2 linked regions of the Geobacter metallireducens GS-15 genome follow. The protein of the gene in region 2 interacts with the protein of the main gene of each other region in a pairwise test. Links are inferred from orthologs where the notes say so. Each region holds a gene or a part of one and is shown on either strand. Other genes may lie near its edges.

Region 1 (3,959 bases), 1.5 Mb from region 2 along the record:
TCGCCTTTACGCCGCTCGGGATCTTCGTGGCCATGATCTTCATCGGCCTCCCCTTCGTGGTGCGGACGGTGCAGCCGGTTCTGGAGGAACTGGAGGCAGAGATCGAAGAGGCGGCCGCCTGCCTCGGCGCCACCCGTTGGCAGACCTTCCGGCGCGTGCTCTTCCCGGAGCTCCTCCCAGCGCTCCTCACCGGTTTTGCCCTCGCCTTCGCCCGCGGGGTGGGGGAGTACGGCTCTATCATCTTCATCGCCGGCAACATGCCGATGGTGTCGGAGATCACGCCGCTCCTCATTATCACCAAGCTGGAGCAGTACGACTATGTCGGCGCCACCGCCATCGCCACGGTGATGCTCCTCTTCTCATTCCTCATGCTTCTCACCGTGAACCTCCTCCAGAAATGGAGCAGGCGCCACGCGGCCTGATCGGGAGACTACGACATGTCCAGCATTTCTGCAAAATCAGCCCGCACCGAGCCGGCTCTCGTGCGCTGGTTGCTCATCGTCACGGCGTTCCTCTTCCTGGGCCTCTTCCTCTTCGTCCCCTTGGCGGCGGTTTTCGTCCAAGCCCTGGAGAAGGGATGGGGCGCGTATCTCTCCGCCATCCGCGAGCCCGACGCCCTGGCGGCGGTGAAGCTGACTCTCGTCACCGCAGCGGTGAGCGTGCCGGTGAACCTGGTCTTCGGGGTGGTGGCCGCCTGGGCCATCGCCAAGTTCGAGTTCCGGGGGAAGCAACTCCTCATCACCCTCATCGACCTGCCGTTCTCGGTGTCGCCGGTCATTTCCGGGCTCATCTACGTGCTCCTCTTCGGGCTCCAGGGTTGGCTCGGGCCGTGGCTCCAGGCCCATGACCTGAAGATCATCTTCGCCGTGCCGGGGATCGTCCTCGCCACGGTCTTCGTCACCTTCCCCTTCGTAGCCCGGGAGCTGATTCCGCTCATGGAGGCCCAGGGGAAGGACGAGGAGGAGGCGGCCATTACCCTTGGCGCGAGCGGCTTCCAAGCGTTCTGGCGGGTGACGATACCCAACATCAAGTGGGGGCTCCTCTACGGGGTGATCCTCTGCAACGCCCGGGCAATGGGGGAGTTCGGTGCCGTCTCGGTGGTTTCCGGCCATATCCGGGGGGCGACCAACACGATCCCCCTCCACGTGGAGATCCTCTACAACGAATACAACTACGTTGCCGCCTTTGCCGTGGCCTCGCTCCTGGCGCTTCTGGCGCTGGTCACTCTGGTGGCGAAGAGTTTCGTCGAGTGGCGGATGCGCGAGAGCGCTTAACCTGATCGCCAAGACCATCACAAAGGAACCATGACATGAGCATAGAGATTGTCAGTGTCAACAAAGCTTTTGGCAGCTTCACCGCCCTGAACGACGTGAACCTCACCGTGCCGTCGGGGGAACTGACGGCGCTCCTCGGCCCCTCGGGGTCGGGTAAGACGACCCTCCTGCGGATCATCGCCGGGTTGGAGACCCCCGATGCGGGCTCGATCCGCTTCGACGGCGAGGAGACCACCGACCGCCACGTGCGGGAGCGGCAAGTGGGGTTCGTCTTCCAGCACTATGCGCTCTTCCGGCACATGACTGTGGCAGAGAACGTCGCCTTCGGCCTCACCGTAAAGCCGCGCAAGGAGCGGCCGTCGAAGAAGGAGATCAGGGAGCGGGTCTTTGAACTCCTGCGCCTCGTGCAACTCGAAGGACTTGCCGACCGCTACCCGTCGCAGCTCTCGGGGGGCCAGCGACAGCGGGTGGCCCTGGCCCGGGCCCTGGCGGTGGAGCCGAAGGTGCTCCTCCTTGACGAGCCCTTCGGCGCCTTGGACGCCAAGGTGCGGGTGGAACTCAGAAGGTGGCTGCGGCGGCTCCATGACGAGATCCATGTCACGAGCGTCTTCGTCACCCACGACCAGGAGGAGGCCCTGGAAGTGGCCGACCGGATCGTGGTGATGAACAAGGGGCGGATCGAGCAGGTGGGGACCCCGGCCGAGGTCTACGATCAGCCGGCCAACCCTTTCGTCTTCGACTTCCTCGGCAGCGTGAACCTCTTCCACTGCCGGGCGGAGCAGGGACAGGCGCGGGCAGCGGCCCCGGAACTTTCCGTGGGGTATGTCCGCTCCCACGACATCGAGGTGGAGCGCACCCCCACCGTTGCTGCTGTAGAGGCCGAGGTGCGTCATGTCCAGGCGGTGGGTCCGGCGGTGCGGGTGGAGCTCCTCGTGCGGGGCACCGGCAAGACGGTGGAGGCGGAACTCTCCCGGGACGGGGCCGAGCGCCTCGCCCTCGGCATAGGTGAAACGGTCTACGCCCGGCCCCGGAAGATGCAGAGGTTTGTGGGTGATTATCAGATTTAGTGGCGCCACCGATCAGAAGGAGTTGAGAGACGGCAAACGCGGCGGTTATCGATCAGGGAGAACCGTGGAGCAGTGACCGGGAGGAGAAAATCCGGGCGGCGCTGTGGGAGATCCGCTTCGGCACGGTCACCCTCGTCATTCAGGACGGGAAGGTGATCAAGATCGACAAGAGCGAAAAGGTCTGGCTGAAGTAACTGCTCTAAATTACGCAACTAGATGTGAAATTTTGACAGTATGTGTTGACAATTTAAAAACCATTCTTTATTTTTTCGGTTCACTTTATCTGTTGATGTTGTTTGTGTAACTTATAGTAATAAAGTCAAGAACAGATTTGATTAATATATCGAGCCAAGAGAGAGCAGATCATGAGCAAGAAGAACACGTTTCCAACCAAGGGCGATGTTATCGCCCGCACCCCCGATCCAGCGGTCCGAGCCATTCTGGAACATCTGGACCAGGCCGGCATTGAGACCTCCTTCGATCGTTTCGATGCCCAGAAGCCCCACTGCGGTTTCGGCCTGGCCGGAACATGCTGCAAGAACTGCCACATGGGCCCCTGCCGGATTACGCCGAAAAGCCAGCGGGGCGTCTGCGGCGCCGATGCGCACCTGATCGTTGCCCGCAATATACTCCGCTGGACGGCGGCGGGTGTGGCGGCCCACGGGGCCCGGGGACGGGAGGTGATGCTGGCCCTCAAAGGGGCGGCTGAAGGCGCTCTCGACCTGCCGATCCTCGGCCCGGAAAAGGTCGTGGCCACAGCCAAAGCGTTCGGGATCTTTGATGAAAATAAAGCCATCCCCCAGATGGCGGGTGAGATTGCCCTCATCCTCCTGGAGGACCTCTGCCGGACCATTCCCGGACCGCACCGGACCCTGGAGGCCATGGCGACTCCTGAGCGTCTTTCTGTCTGGAAGGAACTCGACATCCTCCCAGTTGGGGCCTACCACGAGGTGTTCGAGGCCCTGCACCGCACCACCACCGGCACCGACGGCGATTGGGAAAACGTCATGCGCCAGGTGCTCCGCTGCGGCCTTGCCTTTGCCTGGAGCAGCGTGATGGGGTCCGCCGTCGCCATGGACTGTCTCTATGGTCTCCCCAAGCGGAGCCGGGTTTCAACCAATGTTGGAGCAATCACCGAAAATACCGTGAACATCGCCGTCCACGGCCATTCGCCGGTGCTGGTGGCTGCCATCCTTGCAGCAGCCCGGCGGACGGAGCTGATTGAGGAGGCGAAAGAAGCGGGGGCCGAGACCGTTCGGCTCTACGGCATCTGCTGCTCCGGCCACTCGGCCTTGGCCAAGTTCGGCGACGTTACCCCCCTCTCAAACGCCATGGGGGCGGAGCTGGTGCTGGCAACCGGCGCCCTTGACCTTTGGGTGGCCGATGTCCAGGACGTTTTCCCCGGCATCATGGACGTTGCCGCCTGCTTCCACACCCGGGTGGTTACCACCAGTGACTCGGCCCGGCTTCCCGGTGCCGAGCATATTGCCTTTGACCACCATCACTCCAACCTCGACCAGGCCGACCAGTTGGCCCAGCGGATCGTGCGGCGCGGCATCCAGGCCTTCGGCGAGCGACAGGCAGGCAAGGTCTTCATCCCCCCTGCCCGGATGGACGC
Region 2 (4,023 bases):
TGGATCGCCTTGGTGATGCGGGTGAGATCCTGGTAGACAACCCGCCCGGCGCCGATGTTCAGGTGTCCAACCTCCGAGTTCCCCATCTGGCCATCGGGAAGTCCCACCGCCATACCCGACGTCTGGATTTCGGTGGTAGGGTAGGTGGCAAGGAGGGTGTCAAGGTTCGGAGTCCGGGCCTGGGCCACGGCGTTGTGCTCGGCGCTGGGGTTGATCCCCCAGCCGTCGAGGATCATGAGCATGAGGGGGCGGGTCATGGTTCCTCCATAAGAAGATAGAAATTCATATCATGAGTGATGATACGGTTCGCCGTTGAGGATGGTATGGGCTCGGTAGATCTGTTCGAGGAGGATGACCCGCACCATCTGGTGGGTAAAGGTGAGACGGGAGAGGGCGAGTACTCTGTCGGCCCGGGCCCGGAAACTGTCGGCAAAGCCGTAGGCGCCGCCAATGGCGAAAACCATCTCAGGCACGGCGCTGTCCCGGCACTTGCCCATGAAGGCCGCCAGTTCCGGGGATGTCAGCTGGTCGCCCCGCTCATCCAGCAGGACGAGGCGGGCGTTCTTCGGCACCAGTTTCTCCAGCCGCTCGCACTCCCGGGTTCTCATGGCCTCGGCGGCGGCTCCCTTCTCCTCACGGGCCTCGGCGATTTCCAGGGGGGTGTAGCGCCTGATCCGGCCCGTGTACTCGTCGATGCCGCGCCGCAGCCACTCCTCCTGGGTCTTGCCGACCCAGAGGATCTTCAGCTTCACGTGGGGATACCTTCTTTCCCTTCCCAGAGCCACGCGTCGGGAATCTCCGACGTCGGGGCCGATGACCAGAGTTCGTCCAGGTTGTAGTAGCGGCGTACCTCCTCCTGGAAGACATGGACGAGGACGTCACCGTAGTCGATGACGACCCAGTTACCTTCCTTCAGCCCTTCCACGTCGAGGGCCTTGCCGTACTTCTTGAGCCCCTTCTTCACCGAATCGGCGATGGCCTGGACCTGTCTGTCGGAGCGGCCCGAGGCGAGCACCAGATAATCGGCGATGGACGAAAGACGGCCGATCTTCAGGATCTTCACGTCGAGGGCCTTCTTGTCGAGGGCGAGGCGGGCGCATTCAAGGGCCCGCTCAAGGGGGGCGAGGGTCGGTTTATCGGTCATGGGTGTAAATCCTTTGTTCCGTGATGTAATGCGCGACCGGCTCCGGCACCAGGTACCTGATGGAACGGCCCAGACGGGCGAGTCTGCGGATGGCGCTTGATGAGATGTCCAGGGGGATGCCGGCCAGGTAGTAGACCGAGTATCCCGAGCGGTGGGCGAGGCGTTTTTCGGCGGCATGATAGCAAAACTGCGGCGCCACCGCAACGGGGATGGCCGCCGCCAGGTCGCGGATAACGGCGCCGGGGCGCTCCACCGCCACGATGTTGCACGAAGAGAAGATGGCTTCGTACTCGTGCCAGGAGCCGAAGTCCAGGAAGGAGTCGCTGCCGATGATGAAGAAGAACTCGTCCCCGGGGCGCTCCCGCCGCAACTCCCGCAGGGTGTCGATGGAGTAGGATTTTCCCGTCCGCCTTCCTTCCAAGTCGGAGACGGCGAAGGAGGGGTTGTCCGCCGTGGCAAGGCGGACCATCTCGCAGCGGACCTCGAATGGGATCTCTCCCTCCATGGGTTTGTGGGGAGGGGAAGCCGCGGGGATGAAGATGACCTGGTCCAGGGCGAACGCGTCCCGGACCTCCTCCGCAATGCGGAGGTGGGCGTGGTGGATCGGGTTGAAGGTGCCGCCGAGAATCCCCGTTCTCATGCTTTGCCGGTCTCTGGTCCCTGGTCCCTGGTCACTGCCTTACCTGGCCGTCGCCGTAGACGATGAACTTGGTGGTCGTCAGATCCTCAAGTCCCATGGGGCCGAAGGAATGGAGCTTGGTGGTGGAGATGCCGATCTCCGCGCCGAGCCCCAGCTGGTTCCCGTCGGCGAAGCGGGTGGAGGCATTCACGAGGACCGTGCTGGAGTTCACCTCCCGGATGAAGCGCTGGGAATTGTGGTAGTCCCGGGTGACGATGGCCTCGGTGTGGAGGGAGCCGTAGGCATTGATGTGGTCGATGGCTTCGTTCAGGCCGTCCACCACCCGGACGGCCAGGATCAGCTCCAGGTACTCGGCCTGCCAGTCCTCTTCCGTGGCCTTCTTCGCCTGGGGGGCGAACTGGCGGACGCAGTCATCGCCCCGCAGCTCCACCTTGAGGTCGGTCAGGGTTGCGGCGATGCGGGGGATGAAGGCCTCGGCCACATCCTTGTGGATAAGGAGCGTCTCCAAGGCGTTGCAGACTCCGGGGCGCTGGACCTTGGCGTTCACCACGATCCGCTCGGCCATGTCGAAATCAGCCGACGCATCCACAAAAACGTGGCAAACCCCCTTGTAGTGCTTGATGACCGGGATCTTCGAATGCTCCACCACGAAGCGGATCAGGCTCTCGCCCCCCCTCGGGATGATGAGGTCGATGAACTCCTCCTGCTTGAGCATCTCCAGGACCCCCTCGCGCTCCGGGAACGGGATGACCGACAGGGCCGCCTTCGGGATGCCGGCCCGCTCCATCTCCTCCCCCAGGATGCGGGCGATGGCGAGGTTGGAGTGGATGGCCTCGGAGCCCCCCCGCAGAATCACGCTGTTCCCCGCCTTGAGACAGAGGGCTGCGGCGTCGGCCGTCACGTTAGGGCGCGCCTCGTAGATGATGCCGATGACCCCCAGCGGAATCCGCATCTTCCCCACCATGAGGTTGTTGGGGCGTTTCCACATCCGCGTCACTTCCCCCACGGGATCGGGGAGTCCCGCCACCTCCCGCAGGCCGTCGGCCATGGCCTTGATGCGTGCCTCATCCAGCATGAGGCGGTCGAGCATGGCGCTGGAAAGCCCCTTCTTCTCCCCGGCCTCAAGGTCCTTGCGGTTCTCGTCGATCAGGTGCGGGGTGTTGCTGATGAGGGCCATGGCCATGGCCATGAGGAGGTCGTTCTTGGCCGTGGTGGGGAGCTTCGCCATGGCGATGGCGGCCTGGCGGGCGTCGGCGGCGATGGTGCGGATCTGTTCAGCGATGGTCACGGGAGGTACCTCCGTTATGAGTAGTCAGGAGACAGGAGTCAGAATTCAGGAGAAAAACTTACTGGATTCTGAATTCTGACTCCTGAATTCTTTCTTTATAGCACCACCAGGTTGTCCCGGTGGATGATCTCGTCTCCGTACTTGTAGCCGAGGATCGCCTCGATCTCGCCGCTCCGGTGGCCGAGGATCCGCTCGATTTCGGCGTGGGAGTAGTCCACCACCCCCCGGGCGATTTCGGCGCCGTCGGCCCCGCAAACCCGGACACAGGCCCCTCGGTCGAACTCTCCCTCCACTCGGATTACCCCCGAGGGGAGGAGACTTTTCCCCTGACGGGAGAGGACCGTCCGGGCTCCGTCGTCCACGATGACTCGGCCGCTGGGGCGCAGGGTGTGGGCGATCCAGTGCTTGCGGCGGTTGAGGCTCTCCCGGGCGGGAAGGAAGAGGGTTCCCACCTCCCGGCCGGCAAAGGCCTTGGTGAGAATGCCCGGCACCGTGCCGTTGAGCATGAGGGTCGGGACGCCGAACTGCCCCGCCTTCTTGGCTGCGGCCAGCTTCGTCACCATGCCGCCGGTGCCCACGCTGGAGCCGCTGTCGCCGGCGGCCCGCTCCGTTTCGCGGGTGATGCTCTTCACCAGGTGGATCAGCCTGGCATCGGGGTTCGCCCGGGGGTCGGAGTCGTAGAAGCCGTCGATGTCGGTCAGGATCACCAGGAGGTGGGCCTCGGCCAGGTTGGTCACCAGGGCCGACAGGTTGTCGTTGTCGCCGAACTTGATCTCGTCCACCACCACGGTGTCGTTCTCGTTGATGACGGGAATGACGCCGAAGTCCAGGAGCGTGTCAAGGGTTGCCCGGGCGTTCAGGAAACGGCGGCGGTTGGCGAGATCGTCCCGGGTGAGGAGTATCTGTGCCACCTTGTGGCCGAAGCGGCCGAAGTCCTCTTCGTAGGCCCGC

Evidence for each region.
Region 1: the proteins of GMET_RS16030 (region 2) and GMET_RS09620 interact in binary tests that used the Escherichia coli proteins (3 or more experiments, as listed by UniProt). The link is inferred for Geobacter metallireducens GS-15 from one-to-one orthologs.

What each region holds. Positions count from the first base shown.
Region 1 is NC_007517.1:2,123,114-2,127,072, reverse strand. What follows is about bases 395-3,325. They hold GMET_RS09620 (sulfate/molybdate ABC transporter ATP-binding protein), read left to right. Parts: upstream 395-1,309; coding sequence 1,310-2,341; downstream 2,342-3,325. Other genes in these bases: cooS (anaerobic carbon-monoxide dehydrogenase catalytic subunit), read left to right, coding at 2,707-3,325; GMET_RS19020 (DUF2292 domain-containing protein), read left to right, coding at 2,389-2,535; cysW (sulfate ABC transporter permease subunit CysW), read left to right, coding at 438-1,274; cysT (sulfate ABC transporter permease subunit CysT), read left to right, coding at 395-422. Outside these bases: more of cysT, read left to right, coding at 1-394; more of cooS, read left to right, coding at 3,326-3,959. UniProt on the Escherichia coli protein: Part of the ABC transporter complex CysAWTP involved in sulfate/thiosulfate import. Responsible for energy coupling to the transport system.
Region 2 is NC_007517.1:3,598,932-3,602,954, reverse strand. What follows is about bases 945-3,939. They hold GMET_RS16030 (glutamate-5-semialdehyde dehydrogenase), read right to left. Parts: upstream 3,073-3,939; coding sequence 1,816-3,072; downstream 945-1,815. Other genes in these bases: proB (glutamate 5-kinase), read right to left, coding at 3,168-3,939; nadD (nicotinate-nucleotide adenylyltransferase), read right to left, coding at 1,134-1,784; rsfS (ribosome silencing factor), read right to left, coding at 945-1,144. Also shown: gpmI (2,3-bisphosphoglycerate-independent phosphoglycerate mutase), read right to left, coding at 1-257; GMET_RS16045 (23S rRNA (pseudouridine(1915)-N(3))-methyltransferase RlmH), read right to left, coding at 288-752; more of rsfS, read right to left, coding at 749-944; more of proB, read right to left, coding at 3,940-4,023. UniProt on the Escherichia coli protein: Catalyzes the NADPH-dependent reduction of L-glutamate 5-phosphate into L-glutamate 5-semialdehyde and phosphate. The product spontaneously undergoes cyclization to form 1-pyrroline-5-carboxylate.